DNA from 3 places in the Streptomyces sp. NPDC088246 genome. Region 1 is predicted to be linked to each of the others. Evidence: riboswitches for the same ligand, from Rfam matches in the RefSeq annotation. Region 1 holds a riboswitch; each other region holds the start of a gene.
What was found. Region 1 has a riboswitch for cyclic di-AMP ahead of ACIPEK_RS14720 (peptidoglycan DD-metalloendopeptidase family protein). Riboswitches for the same ligand answer to the same signal wherever they lie in the genome.
Positions count from the first base shown of each region.

Region 1 (6,540 bases):
CCGACTACCGGAAGCGGTTCGGCACCTTTCCGGCCGACGACTTCCCCTCTGAACTGGCCCGGTTCGAGGAGCGCGGCTGGCTCGACGCGACGGCCGGGGCGTCCGGCCCGCTGCGGCTCTCCCCCGAGGGCCTGGCCCACTCCGACGCGCTGGGCCCCGAGCTCTTCTCCCCCGGCGTACGGGCCGCGATGGCCGCGTACGAACTGAAGTGAGCGCGCCCATGGACCTGACCATTCTCTACCGCGGTCCGCTCGCGTCCTGCGACTACGACTGCCCGTACTGCCCGTTCGCCAAGCGGCGCGACAGCCGGGAGCAGCTGCGCGCCGACCGCGCCGCGCTGGAGCGGTTCACGGCGTGGGCCGCGGCGCAGACCGGCGACCGGATCTCGGTCCTGTTCACCCCGTGGGGCGAGGGTCTGGTCCGCTCCTGGTACCGGCGTGCGCTGGTCGAGCTGGCGCAGTTGCCGCACATCGGCCGGGTCGCGATCCAGACCAATCTCAGCACCCGCACGGGGTGGCTGGCCGAGGCAGGTGACGCCGGACGCGAGAAGATCGCGCTCTGGTGCACGTACCACCCGGGGCAGACGCCGTACGAGCGGTTCCTCACCAAGTGCCGGGAGCTGACCGCGCTCGGCATCCGCCACAGCGTCGGTGTCGTCGGCCTCGACGACCATCTCGCCGAGGCGCGGCGGTTGCGGACCGCCCTGCCGGACGAGGTCTATCTCTGGGTGAACGCCGCGGAGGGGCACACCTATACGGACGAGGAAGCGGATCGGTGGACGGGCCTCGACCCGCTCTTCCCGTACAGCCGGCATCCGCACCGGTCGGCCGGGCTGCCGTGCCGGACGGGCGAGTCGGTCATCTCGGTGGACGGCGACGGCACGGTGCGGCGCTGCCATTTCGTCCCGGCGGAGCTCGGCAATCTCTACGACGGGAGCTACCGGCGCTCTCTCGGCCCGCGGGCCTGTCCGCTGGCTGTCTGCGACTGTCACATCGGCTATGTGCATCTGGAGACGCTGCCGCTGTACGACGTCTTCGCGGGCGGTGTGCTGGAACGGATACCGGCGTCCCCGTTGTCGCCGCTCGCCGGACCGGCCTGAACCTCCGGCCCGTCCGGCGAGCGAGGGCGCTGCGGTGCCGGACGCCGCCTAGAGCGGCAGGAGATCCGGCCGCTTCGCCTCGACATGGTCGCCGGAGGACTCGCCGCGCAGCCGCCGGCCGATCCACGGGACCAGGTACTCGCGCGCCCAGTGGATGTCGTCGCGCCGTACTTCGAGCGTGCCGCGCTGTGCCTGCGGGGGCCATTCCTGGTCGGGGTCGGCCGGCACATCGATGCCGAGGACCTGGGCGGCGCGCAGCGCGACCCTGGTGTGTCCTTCGGGCGACAGATGGAGCCGGTCGCCGTCCCAGGCGCGCCTGTCCTGGACGGACCGCAGCGACCACAGGTCGAGGACCGGGCAGTCGTAGCGGTCGGCGATGGACCGCACATGGGCGGTGTAGGTGGCGATCTTGCCGCGCAGATGGCGCAGCACGGGAACGCCTCGGGTGTCGAAGCCGGTGGTGACCAGGACGGTGCCGACCGATTCGGTCAGCTCGGCGACCGCGCGCTCGAAGCGCTCGGCCACGTCGTCGGGGTCGGTGCCGGGCCTGATGATGTCGTTGCCGCCCGCGCAGAAGCTCACCAGGTCGGGTGCGAGCTCCTTGGCGCGCGGCACCTGCTCCTCGACGATCTGGTCGAGGAGGCGTCCACGTACGGCGAGATTGGCGTACCTGAAATTCCCGTGAGTGGAGCCTTCGGTGCTCGTCCCCGCATCGGAGTCCGGGAGCTGGTCCGCGAGAAGTACCGCGAAACGGTCCGCCCAGCCGACGAAGGTTCCGTCCGGGCCGGGGTCGCCGACTCCCTCGGTGAAGCTGTCGCCAATCGCTGCGTACGACCCGATGACGCCATGTCGGTTGATGACGCCACGTTGATTTTTTCTCGAATCGTCTGCCACAAACGCTTATCCTGCACCGCCGAATGTGACCTACGCGACCGTATTAAGGGGTTGACGGGTGGTGAGATAGACCACCCGGTCAGGTTTTGGTAAAGGGGGAATAAGCAGAAGGGGCGGTGCGCCGCCGCGCACCGCCCCTTCTGTGTTGCTCAGTTCATGCTTTGTTGCTCAACTGCCCGGCCGTTCGGCTCAGACGTAGATGCCGTGCGAAGCCAGGTAGGCGATCGGGTCGATGTCCGAGCCGTACGCCGGGCCCGTGCGGACCTCGAAGTGCAGGTGCGGGCCGGTGGCGTTGCCGGTGGCGCCGGAGAGGCCGACCTGCTGACCGGTGCTCACGGCCTGACCCGCGGAGACGGAGATCGAGGACAGGTGACCGTACTGCGAGTAGTGGCCGTCGGCGTGCTTGACGACGACCTGGTTGCCGTAGGCACCGCCCCAGCCGGCGGTGACGACGGTGCCGGAGGTGATGGCCTTCACGCTGGTGCCGGTGAAGACGGGGAAGTCGATGCCGGTGTGGCTGCCGCTGGACCAGTTGGAGCCGGAGGCGCGGTATCCGGTGGTGTGGTTGCCGGGGACCGGGTGGCTGTAGCCGGAGCTGTTGCTCTGTCCGGCCGGGGCGGAGGTCTTGGACTCCGTGACCGTCGAGACCTTGACCGGGGCGGACTTGGCCGGGGCGGACTTCTCCACGATCGACGAGGGCACCGAGGGGGCCTTCGACGGGAGGGCCGCACCGGCGCCGGCGCCGGTGGACGCGGCGTCACCCGACGCCTTGCCGCCGAGCGTCAGCTTCATGCCCGGGAGGATCAGGCTGGGGTCTTCACCGACAACCTTGCGGTTGTCCTGGTAAAGCTTCTGCCAGCCGCCCTTGACCTTGTGCTCGGTGGCGATCTTCGACAGGTAGTCGCCGGAGACGACGGAGTACGTCGTGGTGGCGGCCTGCTTCTGCGCGACCGGCTTGGCCGGGGCGGCGTGCGTGGCGGCGGAGGCCGACTGCGGCACGGCGGTCGGGGCCGACTGCGGCGCGGCCTGGGCACCGGTGGCGCCGAGCAGCGGCAGTGCGATGACGGCGCCACCGGCGCCTGCGGCGGCGATGCCACGGGCGATGGCGCTGGACTTCGTACGACGATGCTTACCCGATATGGGCATGACGTGCTTCCTCTCCGGCGCCTGCGAGGTGAGCTGTCGGGTTCGGGCTGGAGATGCCCGGCCGCGCCGAGCGCGACTTCACCCCTAGCCGGCCGGATTTCTCCGATCGGCGGCCTACCTGGTTCCCCCGCTCCTGCCACGCGATGAGTGGGTGCGAATTCCGGGCGGCGGCAGGATTAGGCGGTCCGTCCGGATTGACGGTGACCGTAAGCGAGTCGGGACAGCGATAACAAGCCACTGGTTCCGCACCGGAATCCGCGCTCGGAAATCGGCGCGGAATTCCGGTCACACTCCGTGGATTAAGGATCTTGCCTTTCCGTGCCGCGCACGGAATACCCGACTGCCCCGCCAGCACACACCGTCACGGATATGATTCCGCTCACGAGAAGGCGACCATCTCCCATATAAGCGGGGCATATTGAGTTAAATGCACCTATTACGGACACGTCGCGCTCATCATTCGCGTCGGAGCCTCAGCACCCTCGCATCGAGATCCCCCCGAAGCCCGGTGTGCAGCCCCTGATGCAGCAGTACCGAACCGTGGTGCACCGCCCCCGTGTCCAGGCAGGTATACGTCGCTGCGGGGTCGATCCCGCGCAACCGCAGGGCCGGGGGCCGCTCCCCGTACCTCTGCGCCTCCAGCCACATCAGGACCACGGTCTCGTCCCCGTGGACGTACTGGACCGCGCTGAGTCCGTCGCGCGGGGCGCGCAGCCGGTACAGCGCGCCGTGCTGCACCACCGGCCGGATCTCCTTGTAGAGATCCACCCAGGTCCGCGCCTCGGCCAGCTCGTCCTCGCTCCAGTCGGCGAGGTCCCCACCGACCCCGAGCACACCGGCCATCGCGCTCACGAAACGGAACCGCAGCGAGCTGACCCTGTCGTTGAGCTGGACATTCGGGCTGTCGGTGACCCAGGCGGCCATCACCCGGGCCGGATGGATCTGACCGAAGCCCTCCTGGATGGTGAGGCGGTCGAGCGGGTCGGTGTTGTCCGAGGTCCACACCTGGTCCGTACGGGACAGAATCCCCAGGTCGATCCGGCCACCGCCGCCCGAGCAGGACTCGAAGGCGACGGAGGGGTGCGCGGCCCGGAGCCGGTCGATCAGCGCGTACAGGGCGTCCACATGCTCGACCCAGAGCTTCTGCTGATACTCCTCACCCGGCCAGCCCGCATCGGTGAAGCTGCGGTTGAAGTCCCATTTCACATAGTCGACGGGCGTACTGGAGAGCAGCGTGTCCAGTTGCTCCCACAGATAGTCCTGCACATCGGTGCGGGCCAGATTGAGCACCAGTTGATTGCGGAACTCAGTCCGCGCCCGCCCGGGAAAATGCTGCACCCAGTCGGGGTGTGCGCGATAGAGATCGCTGTCGGCATTGACCATTTCCGGCTCGACCCAGATACCGAACTGCATGCCGAGTCCGTGCACTTGGTCGGCGAGCGGCTTCAGTCCGCCGGGAAAGCGGTCGGGATTCGGCGTCCAGTCGCCGAGCCCGGCCCGGTCGCTGGTGCGCTGCCCGAACCACGCGTCGTCCACGACGAACAGCTCGACGCCCATCACGGCGGCGCGCTCGGCGAGGGCGCGCTGCTGCTCCTGCGAGATGTCGAAGCCGGTCGCCTCCCAGGAGTTGTAGAGCACCGGCCGCAGGCTCTGTGCGTCCGGGATCACATGGGCCAGCTGCCAGGCGTGCCAGGCCCGGCTCGCCCCGCCGAACCCCTCCGCACTCCACAGGCCGGCGAAGACGGGGGTGGTGTACGACTCGCCCGGCGCGAGCAGCAGCAACCCCGAGTCGTCGTAGCCGGCGCCGCCGGTGATCTGTACGAGCCCATCGGGGAGCTGCTGTACGGAAATCCGCCACGACCCGGACCAGCCGAGCGCGCAGCCGTACACCTCGCCGCTCTCCTCGGTTGCCGCACCGTCGGCGTCGAGTGCGACCCACGGCAGGTACTGGTGCCCGGTGTGGCCGCGCCTGCTGGAGATGACACTCTCGCCGTACGTCAGCTCCGCCCGTGCAAGCTGCGACTCCGCCGCCCAGCGTCCGTGCAGCCGGCTCAGCCGCCAGCCGTCGCGGGCGGGCAGCACCCAGGCTGCCGCGTCGGCGCGCAGCAGTTCCAGCGGCGGACCGTCCGGCCCGGCGTGGGCGACGTTGGCCCAGCGCTCGATCACATCGGAGTCGTCCCGCATCCGGTAGTGCAGGGTGAGGACGAGCCGGTGCACCGAGTCGGTGAATCCGATACGGAGTTCGTCTCCGTCCACCGTGGCGTCGGCAAAGGCCCACTCGGTACCGCGGACCTCAGGGGTGCGTACCGAGAGGGCCGGGCGGACGAACCGGGGGCCGCCCTCCACGGGGTACTCCTCGCGGCCGTCGAGCTGTGACTCGAAGCCCCTGAAGGGTGGCTCCGGTGCTGCGGCCAGGGCCTCGGCCGCAGTAAGGGGGATCCGCGGCCCCCAGTGCAGATGGACCAGCTCGTCCCGCTCGGTGAGTCGCAGTGCGTAGCTGCTGCTCGCCCCGGTGAGCAGCCAGGTCCGGCCCTTGTCGCCAGTCTCGATCATCGCATCCCCACATTCCAACAGTCCCGCACATCATCGACCATTGCCGGTGGGTGGGCAACGGCCTTGCAAGGAATTCACCGGGCGGATTTGCCGCAGGAGTACCGGGGTTGGCGGAAGTATCGACAAGCAATGACCAAGATGATTGCCTGAGGAATCAATGTCGTATCGTCGCGGGAGTGGCCTTGTCGGCGACTCGCGCCGGCGCCAGACACTCCAGGAGTCACTGTGACGCAGCAGTTGCCGCAGATCCCGTCGACGGAACCCGAGCTGGCGGGTGTCCGGAACTTCCGCGATGTGGGCGGACTGCCCACCGTGGACGGCCGGCGGGTGCGGTACGGGCGGCTCTTCCGCAGTGGTCACCTCGCGCACGCCACCGCCGAGGACGCCGCCTTCCTGGGCGGTCTCGGTCTGCACACGGTCTTCGACTTCCGCAATGCGGCCGACCACCGGCTCGACGGCCTGGATGTGGAGCTGCCTGGCGTACGGAATGTGAGCATCCCGCTCTCCGACCCCGCCGACGGCGCCGAGTTCTGGCGGATGGTCCGCGACGGCGACCTCGACCAGCTGCGCTCGATCCTGGCCGACGGCAAGGGAACGAACCGGATGATCTCCTCCTACCGCGCGATCATCCGGGACCGTACCGCCGAGCACAGCCGGGTTCTGCACGCCCTGGCCGAGGACAGCGTTCCCGCGTTGATGCACTGCGCGGCGGGCAAGGACCGGGCCGGTCTGTCGATCGCGGTGTCCCTCCTCGCGGTCGGTGTCGAGCGCGACGCCATCGAGGCCGACTACCTGAAGTCGAACGACGCCCACCGCCGCTACAAGGTGCGCCGCAACGACACCTCGGC
Region 1 is NZ_JBIURV010000009.1:23,736-30,275, forward strand. It holds gene ACIPEK_RS14705 (STM4012 family radical SAM protein) at 1-212, shown strand, start outside; gene ACIPEK_RS14710 (STM4011 family radical SAM protein) at 221-1,099, shown strand; gene ACIPEK_RS14715 (SGNH/GDSL hydrolase family protein) at 1,148-1,993, opposite strand; gene ACIPEK_RS14720 (peptidoglycan DD-metalloendopeptidase family protein) at 2,183-3,139, opposite strand; cyclic di-AMP (ydaO/yuaA leader) riboswitch at 3,145-3,299, opposite strand; gene ACIPEK_RS14725 (alpha-galactosidase) at 3,596-5,692, opposite strand; gene ACIPEK_RS14730 (tyrosine-protein phosphatase) at 5,918-6,540, shown strand, end outside.

Region 2 (6,540 bases), on a different contig from region 1:
TCGTCCGTCCTGCCGTTGCGCTCCTTGACCGCGTCGGGGTCGATCACCGTGTAACCGGTCTCCCCGGGGAAAAGGTAGTGCAGGTGCTTGCGGGCCAGCTGCCTGATGTACGCATCGTCCCGGAGGCGCGCCTTCTCGTCGCGCAGCTCCTCGGTGCGGGCCGCGGCCTCCTGCGCCATACGCTCCTGGTCGGCGATCTCGTCCCGCTGCGACACGTACTGCCGCATCGGGTACGCGAGCGCGACCACCAGGGAGCAGACGACGAGGGCGAGGAAGGCCGCCCGGCCGGTGAGCCGGGAGCGGCGGGCCTGACGGCGGCTCTGCGACCGGTAGACGCGGGCGGCGGTCTGCTCGCCGAGCAGCCGCAGCCGGGTCGCGGTGGAGAACCGGTCCCGGTCCTTCGCGGCCATGTGTCCGCCTCCCCATTACGCACGTCCGTCCCCGCACACGGTACGGGACCGAGTGCGGGGACGGACGGAGGCCGGGGCCCTCGGCCCTCGAAGGGCCGGTGCTCAGCCCTTGAAACGCGGGAACGCCGAGCGGCCCGCGTACACCGCGGCGTCGTCGAGGATCTCCTCGATGCGCAGCAGCTGGTTGTACTTGGCGACGCGGTCCGAGCGGGCCGGGGCGCCGGTCTTGATCTGACCGCAGTTCACCGCGACGGCGAGGTCGGCGATGGTGACGTCCTCGGTCTCGCCGGAGCGGTGGGACATCATGCACTTGAAGCCGTTGCGCTGGGCCAGCTCGACGGCGTCCAGGGTCTCGGTCAGCGAACCGATCTGGTTGACCTTGACGAGCAGGGCGTTGGCCGAGCCCTCCTCGATGCCGCGGGCCAGACGCTCCGGGTTGGTGACGAACAGGTCGTCGCCGACGATCTGCACCTTGGCGCCGAGCTTCTCGGTGATGACGTTCCAGCCGGCCCAGTCGTCCTCGTACAGCGGGTCCTCGATGGAGACCAGCGGGTACGCGGAGACGAGCTCCTCGTAGTACTCGGTCATCTCGGCGGCCGAGCGGGACTTGCCCTCGAACTCGTACTTGCCGTCCTTGTAGAACTCGGACGCGGCGACGTCGAGCGCGAGCGCGATGTCCTTGCCCGGGGCGTAGCCGGCTTCCTTGATGGCCTCGAGGATGAGGTCGAGGGCAGCACGGTTCGACTCCAGGTTCGGCGCGAAGCCGCCCTCGTCGCCGAGACCGGTCGAAAGACCCTTGGTCTTCAGGACCTTCTTCAGCGTGTGGTAGACCTCGGCGCCCCAGCGCAGGGCCTCGGAGAAGGACTCCGCGCCGATCGGGGCGATCATGAACTCCTGGATGTCCACGTTGGAGTCGGCGTGCGACCCACCGTTGAGGATGTTCATCATCGGGACGGGCAGCAGGTGCGCGTTCGGGCCACCGAGGTAGCGGAACAGCGGCAGGTCCGAGGCCTCGGAGGCGGCGTGGGCGACGGCCAGCGAGACGCCGAGGATGGCGTTGGCGCCGAGCGAGCCCTTGTTCTCGGTGGCGTCCAGGTCGAACATCGCCTGGTCGATCAGCCGCTGCTCGGTCGCGTCGTAGCCGACGAGCTCCGGGCCGATCTGCTCGATCACGGCGAGGACGGCCTTCTCGACGCCCTTGCCCTGGTAACGGTTGGGGTCGCCGTCGCGAAGCTCAATGGCCTCGAACGCACCGGTGGAGGCGCCGGACGGCACGGCAGCACGACCCGTGCTGCCGTCGTCGAGGCCAACCTCGACCTCGACCGTGGGGTTCCCCCGGGAGTCGAGGATTTCCCGGGCTACGACGACGTCGATGGACGGCACGAGGCATCTCCTTCTGGGATATGACACTGGTTGTGCAGGGTCACTCTGGCCTTGCGACAAGAGCCTAACCGGCCCGGCCCGCTCAGTCGGACGACCGCCCGTCCCCTGGGACGAAAAAGGACCCAAGAGCGCGCATTGCCGGGCAAACGGTCAGAATTTTACTGGTCAGTAACTACAACAGTTGAACGATCACCCGTCATCGGCACCCCCTGCGCGACAGAGGGCGCCCTCTATACGCGACAGACGGCGCCCTCTATAGAGGAGTGACACGCCACACATGAGGTGACGCGTCGGACAGAGGTGACGCGTCACGCAGAAACCCCGGCCCGGCGCATACGGGGGATTGCGCGCCGGGCCGGGGTGCTCGGGGGGGGTGAGCCTGAACTACTTCGTCAGGTGGAGCTGCTGACCCGGGTAGATCAGGTCGGCGTCCTTGACGATGTCCTTGTTCAGCTCGAACAGCTGCTGCCAGCCGCCCTTGACCTTGTGGTCGGCGGCGATCTTGCTCAGGGAGTCGCCGGAGGCGACCTTGTACTCGCCGTCGCCCTTCTTGACCTTCTCGCCGGTCGGGGTGGTGACGGTCTTCTTCGACTCGGCCTGCGGGGCGGCGGAGCGGTCCGAGCGGGAGGCGGCCGGAGCCTCGGTGCGCTCGGTCTTCTCCGGCTGGGCCTGCTGCTTCGGCGCGGCCGGAGTGCTCTTCTGCGCGGTGGCGTTGGAGCTGGAGGTGGAGTTCGAGGAGGAGCCGGTGTCGACGCCCGGGTCGACGCCGTCGTTGGTCAGGTTGCCGGCACCGGCGCAGCCCCAGGCACCCGGACCCTGCATGTCGAGGAGCTTCTCGGCGGTGGCGATCTGCTGAGCCTTGGTGGCCAGGTCGGCACGGGGGGCGTACTGCGTACCACCGGCGGCGGCCCAGCTGGACTGCGAGAACTGCAGACCGCCGTAGTAGCCGTTACCGGTGTTGATGGACCAGTTGCCACCGGACTCGCACTGGGCGACGGCGTCCCAGGTGGCGACGGAGGCGGCGGAGGCGCCGGTCGCGCCCATCAGCGGTACGGCGACAGCGGTACCGGCGACACCGGCGAGCGTGGCGATACGGACGGCCTTGGACGGGCGGCGGTGCTTGCCCTTGCTGGAAAGCAGCATGGAACTTCTCCTCACCGACGCCTACGAGGTGAGCTGTCGGGTTCGGGCCAAGTGAGTTGCCCGGTCGCACGTCCTAGCACGCGACTTCACCCCAAGCCGGTCCTGATGCGTCTTTCGACGATCGGGCCCGGCGCTTACCTGGGTCCCCCGCTCCTGCCTACGGCGCTTTACGCGTCTGTTCCCTTCGACCGACGGCAGGATTCGGCGTGACGGTCGACGGGGCCCGCGGTGCGAGCGGTTCCGACCGTAAACATACGCAACCCTCACATTCAAAGACGGACACATCCGACAATCTTCCCCTACTTGCATCTGAGGAACCGTCGTTTCCGCAGGTGGGAGCGGTGCGGAAGGGTCACCCGGGCGCGACACGCCAGTTGACGCAAAGAGACCCATGTCTCACTTACACATAAGCGGACATAGGTCTCTGAACTACCCCTGTTTTTGGGGCTCTTTTAGCCGATTTTCAGACTGCCCTCACTCGGCCTTCACGTCGAGGTCGAGGCTCTGGCCAGGGAGGATGAGGTCCGGATCGGAGCCGACGGCATCCTTGTTGGCCTCATAGAGCGCGGGCCAGCCACCAGGAACCTTCTGTGCGTCAGCAATCGCCCAGAGGTTGTCGCCGGGGTGCACGGTGTACGTACCGTCGACGGCCGAAGCGCCCGCGTCGCGCGCGTCGGCGTCGCCGCGGGAGGCATGGCGGCCCGACTCGCGGTCACCGCCGTTCGCGTCCCGGCTCCCTTCAGGGGCCGGTGCGCCACGGTGCTTGCCACCGACACCGCCGGGCGAATCGGATGATCCGGACGAGTCAGATGAATCGGGCACCCGGGAGGACGGAGTGGCCGACGCGGTGGCCGAAGGCTTCGCGGACGCCTTGGCCTTGCCGGCCGACTTGCCGGCGCCGTTCGAGCCCTTCGAGCCCTTCGAGTCCTTCGAGCCGCCCTTACCGCCCGAGGCCCTGTCCGACGGCGTGGCGCCATCGGACGGGGCCGCCGGCGCACCGTCAGCCGGCTCCGCGCCCTGCGTCGGCTCGGCCGAGGACGCGGACCCCGGGTCGACACCCGGCAGCGTCCCGTCCACCGCGAGGCCGGAGATGACCGCACAGCTGGGCCACGCATGCGGGCCCTTGTCATCCAGGACCTTCTGGGCCACGGCTATCTGCTGCGCGCGGCTGGCGAGGTCGGCACGCGGGGCGTACGACTCGCCGCCGTACGCCTTCCAGGTCTCCTGCGAGAACTGCAGACCGCCGTAGAAGCCGTTGCCGAGGTCGGCGCTCCACATGCCGCCGCTCTCGCACTCGGCCACCCGGTCCCAGGTCGTGGCGTCGGCCGCGTGCGCACCGGCCGCGCCGAGCAGCGGGATGGCGATGGCCGATCCGGTCACGCCCGCGGCGACGACGATGGCGGGTGCCTGACGAGGGCGACGGTGTCTGCCGTTCGCGGAGCCCATGGGGTTGCCTTCCGTGTGACTGACGAGTGACTGGTGAGTCGAACGGTGAACCTAGCGGGACTCGAACGTGTGTCACAAGTCGATGCAGCACAGATCACGTGAAAGTCACAGAGTTGACGGAGCGTCACTTTGTGCCGGGGCGGACCCGGGTGTGAACTCCACCGGCAGAGTGCGCAATCCACGCATGATGAGCCCGCCACGCCACCGCAAATCGGTAGGTTCCACCGCAAGCCGCAGATCCGGAAGGCGCCTCAGAAGCGTCGCGAGCGCGGCCTGTCCCTCCAGTCGGGCGAGCGGTGCTCCCAGGCAGTAGTGAATGCCGTGCCCGTATCCGAGGTGCTGATTGTCACGCCGTGCGAGGTCGAGCGTGTCGGGGTCCTCGAAGCGCTCCGGGTCGCGGTCGGCTGCGGCGAGTACGACGAGCACGGGGTCGCCGGCCGCGATGTCCTGTCCGCCGAGCGTCAGCGGCTCGGTGGCGAACCGCCAGGTCGCCAGCTCCACCGGACCGTCGTACCGCAGCAGTTCCTCGATCCCGGTCTCCAGCAGATGGCTCTCCCCCGCGTCGAGGGAGTGCTGCAGCCGCTCGCGCTGTGCGGGGTTGCGCAGCAGTGCGTACACCCCGTTGCCGATGAGGTTGACCGTCGTCTCGAACCCGGCGAAGAGCAGGATGAAGGCCATGGCCGCGGCCTCGTTCTCGGTGAGGTGCTCGCCGTGGTCGCTGGCCCGGATCAGCCCCGAGATCAGGTCGTCCCCCGGGTTCTCCCGCTTGCGGTGGATCAGTTCGGCGAGATAGCCGCGCATCTTCTTCACCGACCTGGCCACCCCGCCGCGCGGGCCGCCGCCGTGGCGGATCATCATGCCCGCCCAGTCCCGGAAGTCGTCCTGGTCCTCGCGCGGGACGCCGAGCAGATCGCAGATCGCGTAGATGGGCAGCGGGAACGCGAAGTCGTGGATGAGGTCCGCCTTCCCCTCCGCGATGAAGCGGTCGATGAGGCGGTCCGTCAGTTCCTGCACCCGCGGCGCGAACTCGGCGACCCGGCGCGGAGTGAACGCCTTGGAGACGAGGCGGCGCAGCCGGGTGTGGTCGGGCGGGTCGATGTTCAGCAGATGCGTCATCAGCTCCGCCTTGCGCTCGCCCGGGATGCCTGTCTTCCCCTTGGCGTGCGCCGGCTCGGCGTGGTGCGCCGGGTTCTTGGAGAGCCGGGTGTCGGCCAGCGCCTGCCGGGCGTCGGCGTACCGGGTCACGAGCCAGGCCTCGACACCGCTGGGCAGCGCGGTCCGGTGTACGGGACTGTGCTCGCGCAGCCAGGCGTAGGCCGGGTACGGGTCGGTGGCGAACTCCCAGGTGAAGAGTTCGGGGGCGCCGGCGGGGCAGGCGGCGGGATGATCGGCTGGGCGGTCGGCGGGGCTGTGGTTCACCCTCCGACGTTATCCGTTGCCCTCCGCCGCCCGGATGGCGTCCCGGTAGGCGCGGCCTGCGGCCCGCAGTGCGGCTTCGGGGTCGACGCCGTCCTGTTCGGCGCGTACGGCGAGGGCGAGGAGCTCGTAACCGATGCCGTCACCCGTGGGGAGCGCCACATCGAGCCCTGCGGTACGGACCCGGCCGGCCAGCTTCGCCGCCAGCGCCAGCCCGGGCTGGCCGAGCGGCACTCCGTCGGTGACCGAGTCGCGCTGCTTCTCGATGGCCTTGGTCCGCAGCCAGTGGGCGTGCACGTCCTCCGGGGTCTCGGCACTCTCGTCGCCGAAGACGTGCGGGTGGCGGTGGATCAGCTTCTCGACGAGGGTCGCGGCCACGTCGTCGACGGAGAACGGCTCGTCTTCGGCCTCCTCGGCGATCCGGGCGTGGAAGACGACCTGCAGGAGTACGTCCCCGAGTTCCTCGCGCAGCTCGTCGCGGTCGCCGTCCTCGATCGCCTCGACGAGTTCGTACGCCTCCTCGATGGCGTACTTGGCGAGGCCCTTGTGGGTCTTCTGCGAGGTCCAGGGGCATTCGATCCGGATCCGGTCCATGACCTGGACCAGATCGAGGAGCCGGGCGCCCGGAAGATCGTACGAACCGGGCAGCAGCTCCAGGTCCGGCATCTGCACCCGGCCCGAACCGGCGAGTCGGGCCAGCCCGTCGGTCAGCGGCCGGCGGCCCTCGCCGCCCGTGAGGACG
Region 2 is NZ_JBIURV010000020.1:114,243-120,782, reverse strand. It holds gene ACIPEK_RS26360 (septum formation initiator family protein) at 1-410, opposite strand, end outside; gene eno (phosphopyruvate hydratase) at 513-1,793, opposite strand; gene ACIPEK_RS26350 (transglycosylase family protein) at 2,178-2,936, opposite strand; cyclic di-AMP (ydaO/yuaA leader) riboswitch at 2,940-3,111, opposite strand; gene ACIPEK_RS26345 (transglycosylase family protein) at 3,411-4,382, opposite strand; gene ACIPEK_RS26340 (cytochrome P450) at 4,488-5,801, opposite strand; gene ACIPEK_RS26335 (nucleoside triphosphate pyrophosphohydrolase) at 5,811-6,540, opposite strand, start outside.
Region 2: linked by a shared signal. The riboswitch ahead of ACIPEK_RS26350 (transglycosylase family protein) and the one ahead of ACIPEK_RS14720 (peptidoglycan DD-metalloendopeptidase family protein) in region 1 are both predicted to bind cyclic di-AMP.

Region 3 (6,540 bases), on a different contig from region 1:
TAGCCGGTGATCCGGGCGCCTGTGCCGGCGTTCGTCCAGAGGTTCTTGGGGCGGCGGCTCTCGTTGCGCTCGATGACCGCGTTGGCAGCGGACAGGATCGTCTGCGTGGAGCGGTAGTTCTGCTCCAGGAGGATCGTGGTCGCGTTCGGGTAGTCCTCCTCGAACTGGAGGATGTTGCGGATGGTCGCGCCACGGAAGGCGTAGATCGACTGGTCCGCGTCACCGACGACGCACAACTCGGCGGGGGCGTCACCCTCGCCGGCCGGGCCGACGAGTTCGCGCACGAGGGTGTACTGGGCGTGGTTGGTGTCCTGGTACTCGTCGACAAGGACGTGCCGGAAGCGGCGGCGGTAGTGCTCGGCGACATCGGGGAACGCCTGGAGCAGATGGACCGTCGTCATGATGATGTCGTCGAAGTCCAGCGCGTTGGCCTCGCGCAGCCGGGACTGGTACATCGCGTAGGCCTGGGCGAGGGTCTTCTCGAAGCCGTCCGCGGCCTGCCCGGCGAAGGTCTCCTCGTCGATCAGCTCGTTCTTCAGGTTGGAGACCTTGGCCGTGAACGACTTCGGCGGGAAGCGCTTCGGGTCGAGCTCGAGGTCGCGGCAGACGAGAGCCATCAGCCGCTTGGAGTCGGCGGCGTCGTAGATCGAGAACGACGAGGTGAAGCCGAGCTTCTTCGACTCACGGCGCAGGATGCGTACGCACGCGCTGTGGAAGGTCATGACCCACATGGCGTTGGCGCGCGGTCCGACGAGCTGCTCGACGCGCTCCTTCATCTCGCCCGCGGCCTTGTTGGTGAAGGTGATCGCCAGGATCTGGCCGGGGTGCACCCCGCGCTCGGCGAGGAGGTGGGCGATCCGGTGGGTCAGCACCCGGGTCTTTCCGGAGCCCGCCCCGGCGACGATGAGCAGCGGGGAGCCCGCGTGGACCACGGCGGCGCGCTGCTCGGTGTTCAGCCCGTCGAGGAGCGCTGCGGAGTCGATGACGGGGCGGTGCGCGCCGTCGCGGTAGTACGCGTCCCTGGGCGGCGGGGGCCCGTCGAATACGCCCGCGAAGAGGTCCTCCGGCACCGCTTCGGGTGCGGAGTCCTCGGGGGGCGGCGGGGGCTCTTCCTCCGAGTGCTGGAGGCCGGCCAGGAAGCTGTCGTCAAAGAGGCTGCTCATCGCTTGTCGAGTCTAGGCCGCCGCAACGACACACGACGGCCGCATGACGAACCGGACCCGACGGCCGGGCACACAAAGGCAGCGGTCACCCACTCCACGTAAGCGAATACGGGCCCTCGTCGGCCCTTGCCGCCCCCACTTCAGCAAGGTCACGAAAACGTATCGGGCATATCGAACATCGACCTTCACAGCAGCACCACGGGTTGGCTAGCGTGCCCGACCGGGCGGCCCGTACCCCCTGAGGCGAACCACGCCGAGCGGGCGCCCACGCCGAATCCGGCCTGCCCTCACGGGAGTTCGGAACCGGGGACCCACACGCAGCACCGGGGTGAATCGGTCCTTGTCCCCCACTCGGACCGTAGGGCAGCCTTCCGTTCCGCCCGAACCCGACAGCTAACCCGGTAGGCGGTCCACGGAAGGAGATGCCGGCCTTGGCATCACATCGCAAACCGCGCACCCGGGTGCGCACCACCACACCGGCCGTGGGGCTCACCACGGCGGCACTGGCGTCCGTGACCCTGCTCTCCGCACAGAGCGCCACGGCCGCCCCCGCCCCGAAGCCCAGCATCGAGGACGTCCAGAAGAAGGTCGACGACCTCTACCGGCAGGCGGGCACCGCGACCCAGCAGTACAACCGGGCGAAGGAAGCCTCCGCCACCCAGCGCGCCAAGGCCGACGCCCTGCTGGAGGACGTGGCGAAGCGCGCCGACAAGCTCAACGACGCCCGCAGGACGCTCGGCGCCTACGCGGCCGCACAGTACCGCACCGGCTCCATCGCACCGAGCGCCACCTTCTTCCTGGCCGACGACCCGCAGGCGTACTTCGACCAGAGCCGGCTGATGAGCCGGATGACCGGTCAGCAGCAGAAGGCGGTCACGGACTTCCGCACGCAGCAGGCCAAGGCGTCGAGGAAGCGTGCCGAAGCGGTGCGGAGCCTGGAGACACTGACCTCGGCACAGACCACGCTGCGCACCAGTAAGCAGAACGTCCAGAAGAAGCTGGGAGAGGCACGCGCGATGCTGTCGAAGCTGACCGCCGAGGAAAAGGCGCGGCTCGCGGCGCTGGAGCGCAAGAAGGAGGCGGAGGCCGAGCGCAAGGCACAGGAGCTGGCGCGGCAGCAGGCCGCCGCCAGGGCGGAGGCGGACCGCAAGGCCGCGGAAGCAGCGAAGGGGGCGGAATCCGGCAGCGGTACGGGCACGGGCACCGGAACCGGCTCGGGCAGCAGCGCCACCACCAAGGCGGAGAAGGCCCTCGCCTTCGCCGCGGCCCAGATCGGCAAGCCGTATGCATGGGGCGCGACGGGCCCGTCCTCGTACGACTGCTCCGGGCTCACTCAGGCCGCCTGGAAGGCCGCGGGCGTCGGCCTCCCGCGCACCACCTGGGACCAGGTGAAGACAGGCACCCGGATCGCGACGGCCGATCTGCAGCCGGGCGACCTCGTCTTCTTCTACGACGACATCAGCCACGTCGGCATCTACAAGGGCGACGGAATGATGATCCACGCGCCGAAGCCGGGGGCGAATGTGCGCGAGGAGTCGATCTACTACATGCCGATCCACGGCAGCGTGCGCCCGTCGTAGCGGCTCACGCCCCTGGACCGACCGGCAAATGGGGGGTGGGTGAAGGAGCGGGGCTGGGTGCGTGCAGCTGCAAGGCGGAGGAGGGAGTCAATGCGAAGGGGGTCCCCCATGCCTTCAGGGCCCTTCAGGGCTATGGGGGAGTTGGTGACTGACGACAACGCTGGAGGGGGTCCCCCTGGCCCTTAAGGCTTAAGGCCTTGGGGGAGTGCGTGCCCAGCTCCGCGACGCCCCCCATGTGCCGGTCGGTCTTATGCCTTCACCTGCCGGACGGGCTTGGATTCCACGCCCGCCCGGCAGCGTGGGCGGCACGGACCGGCTCAGGTCCAGAGCGTGGCGATGAAGATGTTGGCGAGCGTCAGCCCGCCCACCGCCGCGAAGGCGCCCTTGTCGACCTTCTCCTCGTCCCGCTTGATGTAGACGAGCGCGAGGATCACGACCAGGAGCAGCAGCTTGACGCCGATCTTGATGTTGTTCACCTGGTGGTCGTCGGCCTGGTTGAGCCCGACCAGCGCGACACCGGTGACCAGCATCGTCAGCGCGCCGTGCAGCATCGCCGGGACGAACCGGGCCGCGCCCGTGCCCATCGCCTTCATCTGGGTCAGGAAACCGCCCAGCAGAGAGGCGATACCGATGATGTGCAGGGCGACGAAGACATTGATGAGTACGTCCATGGGTCCGCAGCCTAGCCCCGGCCATATCACCATCCCGCAGGCGGGTGCGACTTCCTGGCACTTCACTCGCGTCTGCACCAATTGCCTGACTCTGGTGTAATTTTTCCGATCAATCCACGACAATGCCGCGCCAACTTCGACCAATAGGCGTCATTACGACTCTTCCCCGCGCCCCGGGTTTAGCGTCCTGACCAGGTGACCGGCTTCACCGCCGCTCCGTACCCGGACGGCAGACCGGTCACCCCGCCGAGACGTCCGGCGGCGGGCCACTCCCCCTGTTGGTGACCCGCCGCCGGGCCTCGGGCGGGCCCGCCGGTAGTCCCCGACGGGCAGTCGCCAGGAAGGACGCACGCCCCCGTGGCAGCGCACCGGAAACCCAAGCAGCGCCCGTACACCGGCTCTGCTGCCCGCACCGCAGCCACCCTCGCCATCGCCGGGGCCGCCACCGCTGCCGCTCTGCCAGGCTCCGCACACGCCGATCCCCAGCTCACCCCCGCCCAGGTCAGGGCGGAGGTGGACCGGCTGTACCACGACGCGGAAGTCGCCACCGAGCAGTACAACGGCGCGAAGGAGAAGGCGTCCGCCGCCACCGATGCCGTCGACACCCTGCGTGACGAGGCGGCCCGCAGGACCGAGCGTCTCAACGCCTCGCGCAGCGCACTGGGTTCACTCGCCGCCGCGCAGTACCGCACCGGCGGCCTGGACCCGGCCGTACAGCTGGCGCTCTCCTCCGACCCCGACCAGTACCTGGAGCGGGCCTCGTACGTGGACCGGATCGGCGACCGCCAGGCCGCCGAGGTCGACGGGGTCGAGCGGCAGGTCGCCCGGATCGCCCAGCTGCGCTCGCAGGCCAAGGGAAAGCTGGCTGCGCTGGCATCCCGCCAGGCCGAGCTGAAGAAGCACAAGGCGACGATCAAAACCAAACTGGCCGACGCGCAGCGGCTCCTCGCCACCCTGTCCCCGGCCGAGCGCGCCGCCTACGAGAGCTCGGACAGCGCGCGCTCCGCCGACCGTGCCGACCGCAGCACCGCACGCAATCCCGTCCAGGCTCCCAACGCCCGTGCCGCCGAGGCCATCGCGTTCGCGTACGGGGCGCTCGGAAAGCCGTACGTCTGGGGCGCGACCGGCCCGTCCTCGTTCGACTGCTCCGGGCTCACCCAGGCCGCATGGCGCTCCGCCGGTGTCTCGCTCCCCCGGACCACGTACACCCAGATCAACGCCGGACAGCACATCTCGCGCTCCGAACTCGCCCCGGGCGACCTGGTGTTCTTCTACTCCGGCGTCAGCCACGTCGGGCTCTACATCGGCAACGGCCAGATGATCCACGCCCCGCGCCCGGGAGCACCGGTCCGGATCGCGCCGATCGACCAGATGCCCTTCGCCGGAGCGACCCGGGTGGCATAGGCTCCCGACTTCTGATCAACCGGCCGGAGGACAAACGCACATGCCCATGGATCTCGATGTCCAGACCCATGCCCGTACGCTCGCCCTGCGCTCCCCCGACCATCTCCGGGTCGGCCCCTTCACCGTGCGGTACACCCCGAACTGGTCGACCAAGTACGCCAATTACGCGATACCCGACCGGGACGCCGAGCCGACGGCGGAGGACCTCGACGCCCTGATCGCGGCGTTCCGCGAGTACGGCCGGATGCCGCGGCTGGAGTTTCTGCCCGGCTGGGCACCCGCGGTCGAACCCGCGCTGCTCGCCGCCGGGTTCACCGTCGAGAACCGGGCCCCGATCCTGGCCTGTGCCCCGGGCGACCTGCTGCCGCCGAAGCCGGTGGACTCCCTCACGATCGCCGAACCGGTCACCGCCGCCGAGTTCGACGCCGCCGCGCTCGTCCAGCACCACGGATACGGCGGGACCGGCGAGCCCGAGGGCGGCGAGGCTGCCTGGCTGCGCGCGGCGGCCGGGGGCGGCGGGGTCGCGGCCCTCGCCACGGTCGACGGCGTCCCGGCGGGCGCGGGCGGCTGCTCGGTCCCGGTCGACGGCCTCACCGAACTGGCCGGCCTCGCCGTCGCCGGTACCTTCCGCCGCCGCGGCATCGGCGCCGCGCTGAGTGCCCACCTGACCGCGACCGCCTTCGAGCGGGGTTGCCGGGTGGTGTGGCTGGAGCCGGCCGACGCGGATGTGGAGCGGATCTACGCGGGGATCGGCTACCGCCGGGTCGGCGAGAAGCTGAACATCTCGCTCGGCCCCGACCTTGCGGCCGGCTGACTCAGACCAGCCGCCGAGCCGTCGCCCACCGGGTCAGCTCGTGCCGGTTCGACAGCTGGAGCTTGCGCAGCACCGCCGAGACATGCGACTCGACCGTCTTCACCGAGATGAACAGCTGCTTGGCGATCTCCTTGTACGCGTAGCCGCGGGCGATCAGCCGGAGCACCTCGCGCTCGCGCTGCGTCAGCCGGTCCAGGTCCTCGTCGACCGGCGGCGCGTCCGTGGAGGCGAAGGCGTCGAGGACGAAGCCGGCCAGCCGGGGCGAGAACACCGCGTCGCCGTCCTGGACCCGGAAGACCGAGTCGACCAGGTCGGTGCCGGTGATGGTCTTCGTGACATAGCCGCGGGCGCCACCACGGATGACGCCGATGACGTCCTCGGCGGCGTCCGAGACGGACAGCGCCAGGAACCGCACCGGGTTCTCGGCGGCGCCCATCAGCGGGGCGCAGCGGCGCAGCACCTCGACGCCGCCGCCGCCGGGCAGATGGACGTCGAGGAGGACGACCTCGGGGCGGGTCGCCGTGATGACAGTGACCGCCTGGTCGACATCGGCGGCCTCGCCGACCACCTCGACGCCCGTCTCCTCGGTGCGGCCGATCTCGGCCTGGACGCCGGTGCGGAACATCCGGTGGTCGTCGACGAGCACGACCCGTACCCGGCGCTCCGGGCCCCCTGTCGCCTCAGTTGTCTCCAGCATCGCTCGCCCTCTCCATCTCCAGCTCGACTTCCGTGCCCCCGCCGGGCACCGAACGCAGCCGCGCCGTACCGCCGTTGCGCTGCATCCGGCCGATGATTGATTCTCGTACGCCCATTCTGTCCCCCGGTACGGAATCCAGATCGAATCCCGGGCCCCGGTCGCGTACCGAGACGAAGACCGTGCGGCCCTCGACCTCGGCGTAGACCTGCAC
Region 3 is NZ_JBIURV010000012.1:167,373-173,912, reverse strand. It holds gene pcrA (DNA helicase PcrA) at 1-1,163, opposite strand, end outside; cyclic di-AMP (ydaO/yuaA leader) riboswitch at 1,422-1,587, shown strand; gene ACIPEK_RS18935 (NlpC/P60 family protein) at 1,586-2,743, shown strand; gene ACIPEK_RS18930 (hypothetical protein) at 3,061-3,414, opposite strand; gene ACIPEK_RS18925 (NlpC/P60 family protein) at 3,772-4,818, shown strand; gene ACIPEK_RS18920 (GNAT family N-acetyltransferase) at 4,859-5,632, shown strand; gene ACIPEK_RS18915 (LuxR C-terminal-related transcriptional regulator) at 5,634-6,329, opposite strand; gene ACIPEK_RS18910 (PspC domain-containing protein) at 6,313-6,540, opposite strand, start outside.
Region 3: linked by a shared signal. The riboswitch ahead of ACIPEK_RS18935 (NlpC/P60 family protein) and the one ahead of ACIPEK_RS14720 (peptidoglycan DD-metalloendopeptidase family protein) in region 1 are both predicted to bind cyclic di-AMP.